DNA from 3 places in the Brevundimonas nasdae genome. Region 2 is predicted to be linked to each of the others. Evidence: riboswitches for the same ligand, from Rfam matches in the RefSeq annotation. Region 2 holds a riboswitch; each other region holds the start of a gene.
The links. A riboswitch is a leader RNA that binds a small molecule or an ion and turns the genes downstream of it on or off. The one in region 2 is predicted to bind glycine.

Region 1: it holds a riboswitch for glycine, as region 2 does, so the genes downstream of both, gcvT (glycine cleavage system aminomethyltransferase GcvT) here and KWG56_RS11865 (TonB-dependent receptor plug domain-containing protein) in region 2, are expected to answer to the same signal.
Region 3: it holds a riboswitch for glycine, as region 2 does, so the genes downstream of both, KWG56_RS11015 (TonB-dependent receptor domain-containing protein) here and KWG56_RS11865 (TonB-dependent receptor plug domain-containing protein) in region 2, are expected to answer to the same signal.

Annotation. Positions count from the first base shown of each region.
Region 1 covers NZ_CP080034.1:1,983,099-1,987,966, forward strand. The annotation lists gene pncA (bifunctional nicotinamidase/pyrazinamidase) at 1-590, opposite strand, end outside; gene KWG56_RS09705 (class 1 fructose-bisphosphatase) at 606-1,577, opposite strand; glycine riboswitch at 1,706-1,803, shown strand; glycine riboswitch at 1,808-1,886, shown strand; gene gcvT (glycine cleavage system aminomethyltransferase GcvT) at 1,945-3,057, shown strand; gene gcvH (glycine cleavage system protein GcvH) at 3,194-3,559, shown strand; gene KWG56_RS09720 (hypothetical protein) at 3,563-4,066, shown strand; gene gcvPA (aminomethyl-transferring glycine dehydrogenase subunit GcvPA) at 4,067-4,868, shown strand, end outside.
Region 2 covers NZ_CP080034.1:2,433,009-2,437,876, reverse strand. The annotation lists gene KWG56_RS11880 (helix-turn-helix domain-containing protein) at 336-875, opposite strand; gene KWG56_RS11875 (GntR family transcriptional regulator) at 1,070-1,690, shown strand; gene KWG56_RS11870 (GntR family transcriptional regulator) at 1,687-2,289, opposite strand; glycine riboswitch at 2,608-2,694, shown strand; gene KWG56_RS11865 (TonB-dependent receptor plug domain-containing protein) at 2,969-4,868, shown strand, end outside.
Region 3 covers NZ_CP080034.1:2,250,853-2,255,720, forward strand. The annotation lists gene KWG56_RS11015 (TonB-dependent receptor domain-containing protein) at 48-2,735, opposite strand; glycine riboswitch at 2,915-3,004, opposite strand; gene KWG56_RS11020 (ABC transporter substrate-binding protein) at 3,212-4,303, opposite strand; gene KWG56_RS11025 (response regulator) at 4,363-4,868, shown strand, end outside.

The DNA of each region.
Region 1 (4,868 bases), 450 kb from region 2:
GCCCGGAAGCTGTCGTGCGCCGCCGCTTCAGTATCGGGCGCAATGGCGCGGCTGGCGTCGGTGATGACGATGGCCTCGAACCCTTCGCGCACGGCGTCCTCGGCGGTGAAACGAACGCAGTAGTCAAAGGCCAGACCCGCCAGAAAGACCCTTTGCACACCCAGATCACGCAGCAGGCCCGCAAGGCCCGTCCGGGTCTGGCGGTCGTTCTCGAAGAAGCCGGAGTAGCTGTCGACCGCCGGATTATAGCCCTTGCGGACCACGGCCAGGGCGCGGTCGATGGTCGGCTTCACATCGGGGTGGAAGTCGGCCCCGGCTGAACCCTGCAGGCAATGATCCGGCCACAGCATCTGGCGGCCATAGGCGACCTCAATCTCGGTGAAGGGCGTCGCGCCGGGGTGGTTGGAGGCGAAGGATATCTGATCCGACGTATGCCAGTCCTGCGTCGCGATCACCTTGTCGAACCGTTCCGCCAACTGGTTGATCAGCGGCATGATCCACGCCCCGCCCGCGACCGCCAGCGCGCCGCCCTCGCAGAAGTCGTTCTGCGGGTCGATGACCAGAAGGGCGTCGGCGGGACCGATGATCATGGCTCAGGCTCCGGTTCAGGCGCTCGCGAAGGCGTCGATTTCGTTGGCCGAGCCCAGGGCGACGGGAATGCGCTGGTGCAACTGGGTCGGCTGAACGTCGAGGATGGGCTGGACGCCGTCGGTGGTCGCCTTGCCGCCCGCCTGTTCGACAAGCAGGGCCATCGGATTGCCTTCGTACATCAGGCGCAGCTTGCCCGGCTTGTTCGGCTCGCGCTTGTCCCACGGATAGAGGAAGACGCCGCCGCGCATCAGGATGCGGTGGACATCGGCGACCATGGCCGCGACCCAGCGCATGTTGAAGTTCTTGCCGCGCGGCCCCTCCGCCCCCTGCAGCACGCCGTCCAGATAGCGCTGGACCGGCTCGGCCCAGTGACGCTGGTTGGAGACGTTGATCGCGAACTCCTTGGTATCCGGCGAAATCGTGATGTCGTCGTGGGTCAGCAACCACTGGCCGTCGTTGGACAGGGTGAAACCCTTCACGCCGTCGCCCGTCGTCAGCACCAGCATGGTCTGGGGGCCATAGACGGCATAGACGGCGGCGACCTGATGGCGGCCTGTCTGCAGGAAATCGGCCTCGACCGGCGTCGGGGTCGCCGACTTCAGCACCGAGACGATGGTGCCGACCGGCGCATTGATGTCGATGTTGGACGAACCGTCCAGCGGGTCGAACAGGGCCAGATATTCACCGGCCGGATTGGAGGCGGGCTCGACCTGATCCTTTTCCTCGGATGCGACGCCGGCGATGGCGGGACAGGCCAGAAGCGCCTGGGTCAGCATGTCGTCGGTGATGACGTCCAGCTTCTTCTGCTCCTCGTCCTGGACGTTGATCTGGCCCGATGCGCCCAGTGCGCCGACCAGGGCGCCGCCCGCCACCACGTCGCTGATCTGGGCGCAGGTTGCGGCGATCACGGTCAGGACAGATTTCAGTCCCTGCGGCGCCTCCAGCGCGGCGATGTGGTCGTCGAGACGAAGGCGGTCGGCGGACATGGAGGCTTTCCCGTAGGTTGTTGGGCGTCGCGCACTCATGGCCGCACAGGACGCGCGGGGCAAGCTCTGTCAGACCTCTGATGCACTGGCGACGCTTGACTTGAGGCCTGACTCGATGGCTTAGGTCGGTCGCTCTCGCGGGAGAGTTCGGGGCTGGGAAATCAGGCTCGACGCCGAAGGCGCAACCGCCCCGGAAACGCTCAGGCAAACGGACCGCGATAGCATACGGACGCTGGAAAGCCGCTCTTTTACGGGCGCGCCGACGGAGCAAGGCGGAAACGCCGGAATCTCTCAGGCTTCAGGACAGCGGGGGCGCGAGGACGGCGGCGAAGCTCCGCCACAACACGCGACCGCGAAAGTCTGAACCATGACCGACCAAGCTCTCAAGACCACGCCGCTGAACGCCGCGCACCGGCGCTTAGGCGCCCGCATGGTGGGTTTCAGCGGCTATGACATGCCGGTCCAGTATGAAGGCGTTCTGGCCGAACACCGCTGGACCCGCGAACATGTCGGCCTGTTCGACGTATCGCACATGGGCCAGTGCAAGATCACCGGCGCGGACGCCACGGCGCAGTTCCAGCGCTTCGTCCCCGGCGACTATGAGATCCTGAAGGCGGGCAAGCAGAAATACACCCTGCTGCTGAACAAGGACGGCGGCATCATCGACGACCTGATGGCGGGCCGCCCCGACCATGACGGCCTGTTCGTCGTCGTCAACGCCGGCAACAAGGACGAGGATTTCGCCTTCTGGAACGCCAATCTGGAAGGCGACGCCAAGCTGACGGTTCTGGACCGCGCCCTGATCGCCATCCAGGGCCCGGAGGCCGCCGAGCTGATGTCGGCCCATGAGCCGGTGCTGGCCGAGATGGGCTTCATGGAGACGGCCCGCCTGATGCTGTTCGGCGCCGACTGCTATGTCTCGCGCTCGGGCTACACCGGCGAAGACGGCTATGAGATTTCGGTCCCAGCGGATCAGGCCGAGCGCATCTGGAACACCCTGCTGGAAGACGCCCGCGTCAAGCCGATCGGCCTGGGCGCCCGCGACAGCCTGCGGCTCGAAGCTGGCCTGCCGCTGCACGGCCACGACATCGACGCCGCGACCACGCCGGTCGAAGGCGCGCTGACCTTCGCCCTGTCCAAGTCGCGCAAGGAACGCGCAGACTTCAACGGCGCCGACATCATCCTGAAGCAACTAGCCGAGGGTCCGTCGCGCGTCCGCGTCGGCCTGCACGTCAAGGAAGGCGCCCCAGCCCGCGAAGGCGCCGAGATCGCCGACGCCGACGGAAACATCATCGGCAAGGTCACCTCGGGCGGCCCCTCCCCCAGCCTGGGCAAGAACATCGCCATGGGCTTCGTGCCGCCCGCCTTTGCGGAACTGGGCACGGAACTGAAGGTTCTGGTTCGCGGCAAACCCGCCGCCGCCGAAGTCATCGCCATGCCGTTCGTGGCGCAACGCTATTACCGCAAGCCGAAGGCGTAACCCTCTCTGTCCGTCACCCTCGGGCTTGACCCGAGGGCCGGGCGATCAACCGCTCGTGCGAAGACATAGGCGCACGGACAGCACAACATCCGATCCTCGGGTCAAGCCCGAGGATGAAGGCTTTAGGAGAAGCAAGATGCATTTCACCAAGGATCACGAGTGGGTCAGCGTCGACGGCGATATCGCCACGGTCGGCATTTCCAAGCACGCGGCTGAGGCTCTGGGCGACGTGGTGTTCGTCGAGGTGCCGGAAGTCGGCAAGACCTTCGCCAAGGGCGACAGCTTCGCCGTGGTCGAAAGCGTCAAGGCGGCGTCGGACGTCTATGCCCCCGTCTCGGGCGAAGTGGTCGAGGCCAACGACGTGCTGTCGACCGCCCCGGAGACCGTCAACGCCGCCGCCGAAGCCGATGGCTGGTTCGCCAAGATCAAGATCTCGGACGCCTCGCAGCTGGACGGCCTGATGGATCAGGCCGCCTACGACGCCTTCCTGGCCACGCTGTAAGCCGTGTTCACGGTCTGCTTCACCCACGCGACCACGACGCCTTCGCAACCTGGCCTGAGCCAGTTGGTCGAGGCGGCGCTGGCCGACTGCGGGGCGGAGCGGACCGGGCTGGAAGCGGAGATTCGGCTAAGCGACGGCGCGTTGCTGTATATGTTCGGAGAAGACGCCCCGGACGGGATGCTGGCGGAATACCCGGTTCTAACGCCAGCCATCGCTGCCGCGCTGCTGGCCGTTCTGCGGCGCACCAACAGCTTCATGCTGGATGGTCCTGGCGGGAGATTGTTGGTGCGCCCTGCGGGCAATGTGGGCGAGCCCCGCACACCCCTGATGTACGAAGTCGAGCTCCGGGAGGTCGAGGACGCCGATGCGCTCACCGATCTGTTGAAAGGCCTTCGAAACAACCGCAGCACCACGCCGAGCCGTCCGCAGTCCTCGCCTTCACGCACCCCAGCCAGAGCCAAGCCGGGTTTTTCAATCACTGACTTCCTTTTCGGAAAAGCTGTCTAGATGCGCTACCTCCCCCTGACGCCCGACGACCGCACGGCGATGCTCGCCGCCATCGGCGCGAAATCCATCGACGACCTGTTTGTCGACGTGCCCGAGAGCGCGCGTCTGGACGGGCCTGTGGACCTGCCCCGCGTCGCGGGCGAACTGGAGGTCGAGCGCGCCTTGTCCGCCATGGCCGCCAAGAATGCGACCGCCGGCGCCGTGCCCTTCTTCTGCGGCGCAGGGGCCTACAAGCACCACGTGCCGGCGACGGTGGACCATGTGATCCAGCGGTCGGAGTTCCTGACCAGCTACACCCCCTATCAGCCGGAAATCGCGCAGGGCACGCTACAGTACCTGTACGAGTTCCAGACCCAGGTTGCGAACCTGACCGGCATGCCGGTCGCCAACGCGTCCCTCTATGATGGTTCGACCGCCATGGCCGAGGGCGTGCTGATGGCCACGCGCGTGACCCGCCGCAACAAGGCGGTGATCTCGGGCGGCGTCCACCCCCACTACGTCAAGGCGACCGAGACCGTGGTTCACGCCGTCGGCGTGGAGACGCAGGCGCTGGCCCCGGCGTTCGACGCCGAAGCCGCCGTCATCGACCAGATCGGCCCGGACACCGCCTGCGTCGTCGTCCAGACGCCCAACGTCTTCGGCACCGCCACCGACGTGACCAAGATCGCCGAGGCCGCCCACGCCGCGGGCGCCCTGCTGATCGTCGTGGTGACGGAAGCCGTGTCCATGGGCCTGCTGAAATCGCCCGGCGAAATGGGCGCCGACATCGTCGCGGCCGAAGGCCAGTCGATCGGCAACGCCC
Region 2 (4,868 bases):
GAGGAGGCGCTGAGGCGCGGGCCCAACTCTTGAGCGTGTGCCCTGAACGCCCTGCGACTGGGGGTTGGAAGGGGTGGTGTGAAGGCGGGCGCGCCTGAGCGCACCCGCTGCGTGCTTCACCCGAGGGTCGGATAGACGCTGAGGTCGTTCTCCGGGATGGTGCCTTGCTCGGCGCCGCGCGTCAGTGTGGACGCAGGGCCGAAAGCGATCAGTCGGATGTTCGAAGAGGTGGTCATGGTCGGTCTCCCTTCTTGAGCGCCGCGACATTGCGACGGCTCCATCAAGAGCCCGGTGGTCCGAACCGACAATCTATATCTGTCGTGTATTTGCGAGGGTCAGGCGTCGCCGACGTCCCGGCGGCCTGCAATCAGGTCACGGCCGGCTTCCAGCCAGGCCTCTGTCTCGGCGTCACGTTGGCGGCTCTCGGTTTCGAGCTTCTGAAAGGCATCGGTAAACGCTTCGATCAAGGCGCGTGGGTCGAGCGTGCGCAAACGCGGCCCCATGCTGCGATCAAACTCGCCCAGGGCGATCAGGAAGATCAGCATAAGCTTTATGTCGGCTGTGTTCCTGGCGAATTCCGTGGACCCCAGGGCGGGCGAGATCAGCAAGGAATAGGGATCGCTGTCCGTGGCGACGGCGAATCTCTGGACGTAGTCGTGGTTGAGACGACCGGCGCCGCTTTCAAAATATTCGTAGGTCCTAGGCGGCAGATTCATAGCCGTGGCGACCTGTTGAACCGTCATGCCACGGGCGCGGCGAATGGTGCGGGCGGCCAGCCCGACCAGGCGCGCATCACTCAGGTTTTTAGGCGGATCGGGCGGCATGAGGGACGACCTTTCACTACCGAAGGTGTCCATTTCCTTGCTGCGGATCAATGCTGGCGTGTGTGTCTTTTTTGTTCTGTTTCCGGAGCAGTGGCCAATACCGCAAGAATTTAGCGGGCACGACACCGTCCAATTTGCGGGGGTTGCGACGAAGATTTTCGCAGACTTGGGGGCGGCTCTGGGGAACGATGGTTCGATCGAACGATCGGAGGCGGGCGTGCCTCTCGTGCGGATCGGATCCCACCATGGCGCGGAATCGCGACCCCTTCATGCAAGCGCTTTCGAGCTTGCGGGAACGTATCCAGTCCGGACGGATTGCAGGCGGCTCGCCGGTGATCGTCCAGGACGAGGCGCTGAGCCTGCGCCTGTCGACCACCCCGGTGCGGGAGGCGCTCGCGCGTCTGAGCGGAGAGGGTCTGGTCGAGCGCGCCCCTTCCGGCGGCTATGTCGCTCTCAGGTTGGACGCCACGGCGGCGCGCGATCGTTATGCGATGCACGCCCAGTTCGTCAGGATCGCCCTCGACCTGAATAGTCGGGCTTTGGCGCCGTTGCGTGCGCCCGCACCGGACATCGACATCGCTTCCACGGACGCGGCCCAGCAGCTGTTCACGGGGATTGTTCGCAGCGCAGGGAATCAGGTGTTGTGGGAGGCCTTTCTCAAGGTTTCGGGGCAGCTCGACATCATGCGCCGCCTCGAGCTCCGATTGTTCGGCGACCGGAGGCAAGAGGCCGACGCGTTGTATCGGGCCTATGTCGCCGGCGGGGACCCGCCGTTCGAGGTGCTCCTCGATCTGTACCACGATCGCCGCATACGGGCCTCCGGCGCGCTCGCTGCGCTCGCGGAGCGTGGGCCGGAACAGGCCTAGCTGAGCTCGGCGACCAGAGCTGGCGTCCGGGCGCAACGCCGTTCGTAGAAGCCTTCTATGAGCGCGAGCAGATCCGGAATTCGTCCCTCGACGGTCGCCTCGATCATCGTGCGCGCGGCGTCGGCGCCCGCTCTATTGCGACGGTGCTCCGCCACCAGGACGGACCGGAGGCGATCGTTAAGCCTTTCGTGCGCCAGGGTGAGGGCCATGTTGCCGCACTGGGCGACCAGTCCGTTGAACAGCGTCTGGACGCCGTCCAGAGGATCGACCGAGGAAGCCGCCTTTCGCAGAGGTGTGAGCCCGCGAGGGTAAAGGGTGAGGGCTGCGTGGAGAAAGGCGCGCTGCAGTTCGAAAAGATCTATCACATCCGCTGCTTTCAGCGCCGGATAGAAGTACCCTCGTCCCTTTCGGCGCTCGATCAATCCCTGGCCGGCGAGGCAAGCGAGGGCTTCCCGCACCGGGGTCGGGCTCAGACCGACCTCCGCCGCCAGTTCGGTGATGACGATCGCTTCACCGGGAGTGAAGCGCCCGGCGTCGACGAATCTGCGCACTGCGCAGAGCGCCGCACCATATGGATCTCGAGGCTCCGCAACCGCCATGGCGCGTTCACTCCAAGAGGTGACCGTTGAAACCGGGTCTCATGCCACCGATCTTCGCAAATATCTTTCACGTATTTCAAGTATATATTTGAAAAACAAAGAGATTGCGCAATCTCCGCAAGATTGTTGCGTCCTGCTGGCAAGTTTACCGCGGCTTTAGAAAGGTGAGGCTGGGCTTTGTCGTCGACCTCGGCGCTCGGCCTCTGGCGGATGCTGAGGTCGCCCGGAAATAACCCGATCTGGGAGAAGTCGACGCGCCCGTCAGGACCGTCGCGCCTTGACAGGGATGCGAGATGCATGATTTGTGATCACAACGAACAAGGCGACGTGGGAGAGGTCGGCCTAGCCGGCGCCGAAGGAGCAACCGCCCCGGAATCTCTCAGGCAAAAGGACCGCGTCGCTGAATGAATCTGGAAAGAAGTCATCGGCGTCCGCCGAGAGGCTCGCCGAAGGAGTAACGCTCTCAGGCAGATAGACAGATGGGGCGTTGAGCGCGAGGGAGATTTGCGGGGAGCCCATGCCGAAATAGTTTCGGCCCTGAGCCCTATCTGAACTGACACCGTCGGGAGGGGACGTGTTTCAGGTTATTCCCGTTTTCTGCCTCTGCTTCGCCGTGCTTGCCAGATCGAGCCGCGGTCGCGCCGCGCCCCGGCTCATATAAAAAATATGGGAGGGAAGTATGAGACGGACTATGTTTGGTGTCAGCGGTCTGACGCTTGGAATGCTGTTAGCGACGGGCGCTGTCGCCCAGACGAATGAAGAGCCGGCTTCTGTGGGTGATGTCGTCGTCACCGGATCTCGATTGGCGGGGTCGGCGCTGAACTCGCCTGTGCCGGTCACCGCCGTAAGTGCGGAACAGATCGAGGCGACAGGGCATCAGAATCTGGCCGACATCCTGACGGAGCTGCCGCAAACCGGTGTCGGATTGAATGGCGCGAACAGCCAGAGAAACGCGAACCTGGCGGGGCTTAACCTGATCAGCCTGCGCCATCTGGGCGCGGATCGGACGCTTGTATTGGTCAACGGCCGCCGCGTGGTGGCGGGTCAGCCTTTTACGGCGGCGGTCGACATCAACTCCATCCCGGCGGCGCTGGTTGAGCGGGTTGAACTGGTGACGGGCGGCGCGTCGGCGGTGTATGGCGCTGACGCTGTCAGCGGGGTGGTAAACATCCTGCTGAAGCGGGATTTCGAAGGCTTTGCCGCTACGGTGAATGCGGGGATTACGTCGCGCGGGGATGGAGAATCGCGCGGCTTCAACTTCACTGCGGGCAAGAATTTCGACGAGGGTAAGGGCAATGTCGTCGTCAACTTCCTGTATGACGATGTGGCCGGGGTTCAGGCGACCCAGCGCGCGTGGGGCGTCAGCGGCGTCAACACGATCAGCAACCCCGAGAATACCGGGCCGAACGACGGCATACCCAACTTCATTCAGGCGCCCAACATCCGCTTCAACTGGTCCAACCAGCAGGGCCTGGTCTGGGTCGCAGGGCAGTATCTGTCGCTGACATCGGATGGAACGGGCATCCGGCCTTACGACTTCGGGGCGCTGGGTGATCGAGGCGGTCGCAGCGTTGGCGGCGATGGCGGAAGCTTTGAGCAGTACGACAATCTGAGCATGCCGCTGGAGCGCTATGGCCTGACCAGCAATTTCAACTACCAGATCACGCCGAAGATCCATTTCTTCTTTGAAGGCAACTACATCAAGACCAAGACCCAGTCCTTCTGGCAGCCGGTCGCGGATGATTTCGTCTATGCCTCGCCGTGGTTGACGCTGGATAATCCCTTCATGCCGACCGATCTGCGGGCTGTGCTGACCGCCAATGGCCAGACCGGCACGGAGGTTTACCGCGTCTATGACCAGTTCGGGCGTCGCGGCAGTGTGGCGGACCGGACGCAACAGCAGTTCACCGGAGGCATCGACGGGAAGCTGTCCGGCAGTTGGAAGTACAACCTGTTCGCCGCCTATGGCGAGAACAGCCAGAACACGCTGCTGGTGAATGGCCGCAACCAGACCCGCTGGCTGCAACAGAATGACGTCATCCTGCTGAACGGCGCCCCGGCCTGTCGCAGCGCAGAGGCGCGGGCGCAGGGGTGTGTGCCCTATAACCCGTTCGGGCAGACGACGGGCACGGACGCCGCCATCGCTTACAGCCGCATAGACGAGCCCTATTCCGCCAGCACCCGGCTGAAGACGGTCGGCGGCAGCCTGAGCGGCGACCTGCTGCAACTGCCCGCAGGGCCGGTCGCTTCGGCGATCGGATTTGAATGGCGCGAGGCGAGCGCGGAGACGCATCCTTCCGCGCTGCAGCAGCAGGGGCTGACCTTCTATCCGCAGGAAAGCCCGGTCAGCGGCTCCATCCGCGTGAAGGAGGCCTTCGCCGAACTGAGGGCGCCCCTGATCAGGGACCATGTCCTGATCAACGACCTGCAGATCCAGGCGGCGGGTCGGGTGTCGGACTACAATGTCAACGGAACCCAGTATTCGTGGAATCTTGGCGGCGTCTATTCTCCGGTCGAGGGATTGCGGTTCCGGGTGATGCGGTCGCAGTCGGTGCGGGCGCCGAACGTCTCCGAACTGT
Region 3 (4,868 bases), 180 kb from region 2:
CCGGGGTGGAGACCCGGGAGCCGACGACATGAGGTTCGGAACCAGAACTAGAAGCGGTACCGAGCCCCAACCGTGACGTACCGGCCGATTACATCGTAATACGGCGAGAACGACGCCCCCACGGGGGGTTCTTTGTCGAACAGGTTCGTGGCCTTGGCGTACAGTTCGACGCCGTCTGCGCCATACTTCGCCAGGTCAGCCGTCACCCCCAGATCGACGTAGGTGAAGGCGTCGATATGGTTGTTCGAGATAGGGATGGTGGAGTTGTAATTGCCGGCCGAGATGTAGCGGGCGCGCAGATCGACGCCGAACACTTCGCCCTTCCAGCCCAGGCTGGCGTTCAGGCGCAGCTTGGGCACGCCCAGACCGAACGAATAGCCCTGCGACTTCACATATTCGATCTCGGTGATGCCGTCGTCGGTGGTCAGGCTGTTCACCCAGGTGCCGACCAGACGCATCTTCAGACGACCCGTGGCGCCAGGCACCCACAGATCAGCCGCCGACGAATAGGACACCTCGGCGTCCACGCCGTCCGTCTGATACTTGGCCAGGTTCACGAAGGTGGACATGGTGCGGACCAGGTTGCCGCCCGCGTCACGCTCGATCTTGGCGCACAGGGCCGTATTGCCCGAGTTGCAGCGGTTCACCAGATCCTGCGGCGCGATCGTCGTGATCACGTCGTCGATCTTGATGCTGTAATAGTCCAGCGACAGGTTCAGGCCCGGGATCGAAGGCGGCGCATAGGTGACGCCCAGGGTCAGGGTGTCCGCCGTTTCCGGCAGCAGGTTCGGGTTGCCGCCGCCATTGTTCAACACATAGACGTTGGCGCCGTTCTTGGCCGGATCGTTGATCCAGTTGTAGCCGATGGTCGTCGTCGTGAAGAGTTCCGACAGGTTGGCCGAACGGATGTCACGCGACTGGGTGATCCGGCCGCGGAAGCCGGGGAAGAACTCGTTCGTGGCGCCGACCTTCCACGACCAGATCGAGCCAGTTGTGTCGTAGTCGGAGATACGGGCAGCCGCGTTGAACTGAAGATTATTCAGGATCGGCAGATCGCGAACGATCGGCACCAGGACTTCGGCAAAGGCCTCCTTGACGGTGAAATCACCCGCCATGGCCGAGAAGCTGAAGGTCTTGAACGCCTTGGCGGCGTCCAGTTCGCTGACGGTCTGCTTCAGCGATTCCTTGCGGGCTTCGAAGCCGAAGGCCACCGAGACATCACCCGCCGGCAGGGTGACGGGCTCGCCGCGCAGGCTGAAACCGACCGAATCCAGCTTGGTCGTGGCGCGCTGCTGCGGCGTGCCGGTGACATAGTCGATGGCTTCCTGCGACGGCGAACCCAGGCCGAACAGATTGATCGGCACGCAGCCCGAGTTGGCGTTGGTCAGGGTGACGCGGCAGACCGGCTTGCCCGACACCGGGTCGATGACGCTGTCCACGGCGTTGGCGAACTGGGTCTTCAGCAGGAAGCCTGGAGTGTCGATGTTGTTCTCGAACTCGCCGTGGCTGTAGTAGGCGCCCCAGCGCCAGTTACGGCCGAACTCGCCGTCCACCGCCAGGGTGGCCTGGGTCGTCAGACGCTCGAAGTCGATGGTCGAATACGACAGGTCCGAGTTGAAGCGGCCGAACTTGAAGCTGGTCTCGCCTGCAGCCGCCATGGCGCTGCGGATGGCGGGCGACAGGAAGGCGTTGTCGATGCCGATGGTCAGGTCGCCACGGTCGTGGTCGCCGAACCAGATGTAGTTGTTCCACATCCGCGAGTGGCGGATGTCGGCGGTGACGCGCAGGGTGTCGCTGACCTCATAAGTCGCGCTGGCCATGGCGGTGTAGCGCTGCTGCGGCGTGACCAGCGGGCTCAGGTCATCGTTGGACGGGCCTTCGCCGCCGACGGTGTTGGAGCCGCTCTTCGTACCGAAGTTGAACGGACGCAGCGTGCCGTCCGGGTTGAAGACCTTGCCGTTGTTGACGCCCGACAGGATCAGGCCGCCGTAGGCCGCATCGGCCATGCCGACGTTCGGCGTCAGCGCGCCGTTGACGGTCGCCCAGCGGCCGATGTTCGGGCGCGAGTTCTTCGGGATCACGCCGTCGTTGTTCAGATATTCGCCGCCGATGACGAAGTGGCCGCGCCCATCGGCGAAACCACGCCCCCAAGCGCCCTCGTAACGCACCTGCTCGGCGTCGTCATAGGACGAGATGCCGTATTCGGCGCCCAGCTTGCCGCCGGTGAAGTTGCGGTCGATGCCGACGTTGACCACGCCTGCCACAGCGCCCGAGCCCCAGGCCGCCGAGGCGCCGCCGGTCACGACGTCGACGCTCTTCACCAGAACCGACGGGATGCTGTTCAGGTCGTTTTCGCTGGAGACGCGGCGACCGTCGATCAGCACCAGGGTGCGGCTGATGCCCAGGCCGCGCAGGTCCACGGGCGCATTGCCCGCGCCGGTGTTGGTGCCGGTCGTCTGGGGCGAGGTGGTGGCGCGGAACTGGGGCATGTCGTTCAGCGCGGCAGCGATGTTGGGACGGGCGCCGACCGACAGGTCTTCGGCCGTCAGGCGCACGGTCGGGGTCGGGGCTTCAAAGCCGGCGCGGTCGATGCGCGAGCCGGTGACGACGATGTCGCTGACGGATGCGGTCTGTTCCGGGGCGGGTTCTGCGGTCTGGGCCAGTGCGGCTCCGGCGCAGGACAACAGGGCGATGGCGCTGCTGCAGCTGATCAGGCGGGTGTTCAAGCGAGACAAGACGAGATTCCTCATGGACGGCGGCGACGTCCCCTCCCAGGGAAGTCCGATGCGGTTCGGCGCTCTGACGGCGCCATTTCACCCCCGCTGTCTTCGTGCCTGAGAGTTTCAGGCCATCGGCCCTTGCTCCTTCGGCGAAGGCCGCACCCCCCTCGGGTCGCCCTGCTCTCCAGCGTTCATCGTGCAGCTCGGTCCGTTTGCCTGAGCGTTTCCGGGGCGGTTGCGCCTTCGGCGTCGGGGAAGTGTCCGAACTCTCCCGAGCTGCGATCGCCAGTAAGATATCGCAGAGACCTGCTGTCAAACGTCGCGTTTTTGCGTTTTAAAGCCCACAAAACACCGATATATAGAATATTATTCCACTTTCGGTCGCAGCAGAGGCTTCAGCATAAGGCCCAAAACCGTCCAGCGCCCGGACGTGACGGCGTCGTGACAGAAATGCGGCCTTTGCATGATCAGAAGTTATCCACAGGAAACCCTCAGGGCGCGTGCGGATCCAGCGGCGCGCGCGGCGCCCCCTCCATGGCCGCACGCCAGCGGCCCAGCAGCTTCTCGCGACGCTCATGATCCAGATTGGCCAACAGGCCCGGCCCCACCCGAATGGGACGCGCGCCGGGCGGCGATGGACGCAGCGCCGGATCAACGTCATCCCGCGCCGGTCTCATGCCCGCCTTGGCGACCGCCGCCTGACCTTCGCGCGATAGCAGGAAATCCAGAAAAAGCCGCGCCGCATTCGGATGGGCCGCATTGCGCGGGATAAAGGCGACCCGCGAAATCAGCAGGTGGTAGTCCGTGGGCGTGACCAGGGCGATGTCGGGGTGGTCCCTGACCCAGATCCGCCCATAGGACTGGTTCATGTTGAATACGAACAGGGTCTGTCCCGTCGCCAGCCGCCACATCATCCGCTGCCCCGAGGTGTCGAGACGGGGCTTGCGGCGGCCCAGGGCCTCCATCATCCGCCAGGCGTCGGGATAGATCTGGGTGTCCGACGACAACTGCATCAGGGCCACGCCGCTCTGCTCGGCATCATAGACCGCCAGGCGACCGTCGAAGATTTCAGGCCGGGCTTCCAGCAGCCGGATCAGGTCCGCATGGCTGTTCGGCGTCAGCGCAGGCGGCAGCAGGCGACGGTTGTAGGCGAAGACCACCGGCTCGGCCGTGATGCCGAACCCCTGATCGCGCCAGACCATGCCGTCGGGCATGGCGCGCCGGTGGGGCGACCTGTAGGTCTGGGCATAGCCGTCGTTGATCAGCTTGATCTGCACGTCCATCGCGGAGCTCCAGACCAGGTCCGCGCCCGGCCGTCCGGCCAGCACATCCGACACCACATTGCTGGCCAGCATGGTGGAGTTCATGTCCTCCAGACGGATCTCCACCTTGGGATACCGCGCCCGAAAGGCGTCGATCACCGGCCCCAGCATGCTGGTGTTGGTGCGGATCAGCAGCGCGCCTTCCTGCTCGGCCCGCCAGCGGATGTGGGGCGCGGTGCCCGCCCCCTCCGGCTCGCGTCCGCAGGCGGTCAGGGCGAAGGCGGCGGCGAAGATCACGGCGAACAGACCCCACGCCTTCACCACTTCGGCTTTCTCGCTATTGTGGCGCCCATGTCCCCGCTCCCCGCATCTGTGACCCCATGAGAATACTCGTCGTCGAGGATGACAAGGCGCTTCAACATTCTCTGGACGCCAGCCTGCGCAGTGCGGGGTTTGAGCCACGCTGCACCGACCAGGGCGCCGAAGCCCTGAGGCTTGAGCAGACCGAGGATTTCGACGCCGCCATCCTCGACATCGGCCTGCCCGACATCGACGGGTTCGAGATTCTGGCCGCCCTGCGCCGTCGCGGCTCGACCACGCCGATCCTGATGCTGACGGCCCGCGACGCCCTGGGCGACCGGGTGGCGGGGCTGGACCTCGGGGCCGACGACTATCTGGTCAAGCCCTTCGCCCCCGTGGAACTGATCGCGCGCCTGCGCGCCATCGTGCGGCGCCGCCAGGGACAGGCGGCTGGCTCCGTCGTCATCGGCTCGCTGGTCTGCGACTGGCAGGCGGGCCGCGCACAGGTCGGCGACCGCGAACTGGCGTTGCGCCCGCGCGAATGGGCGGCGCTCAAGGTGCTGGCGTCACGCGTCGGACAGGTGGT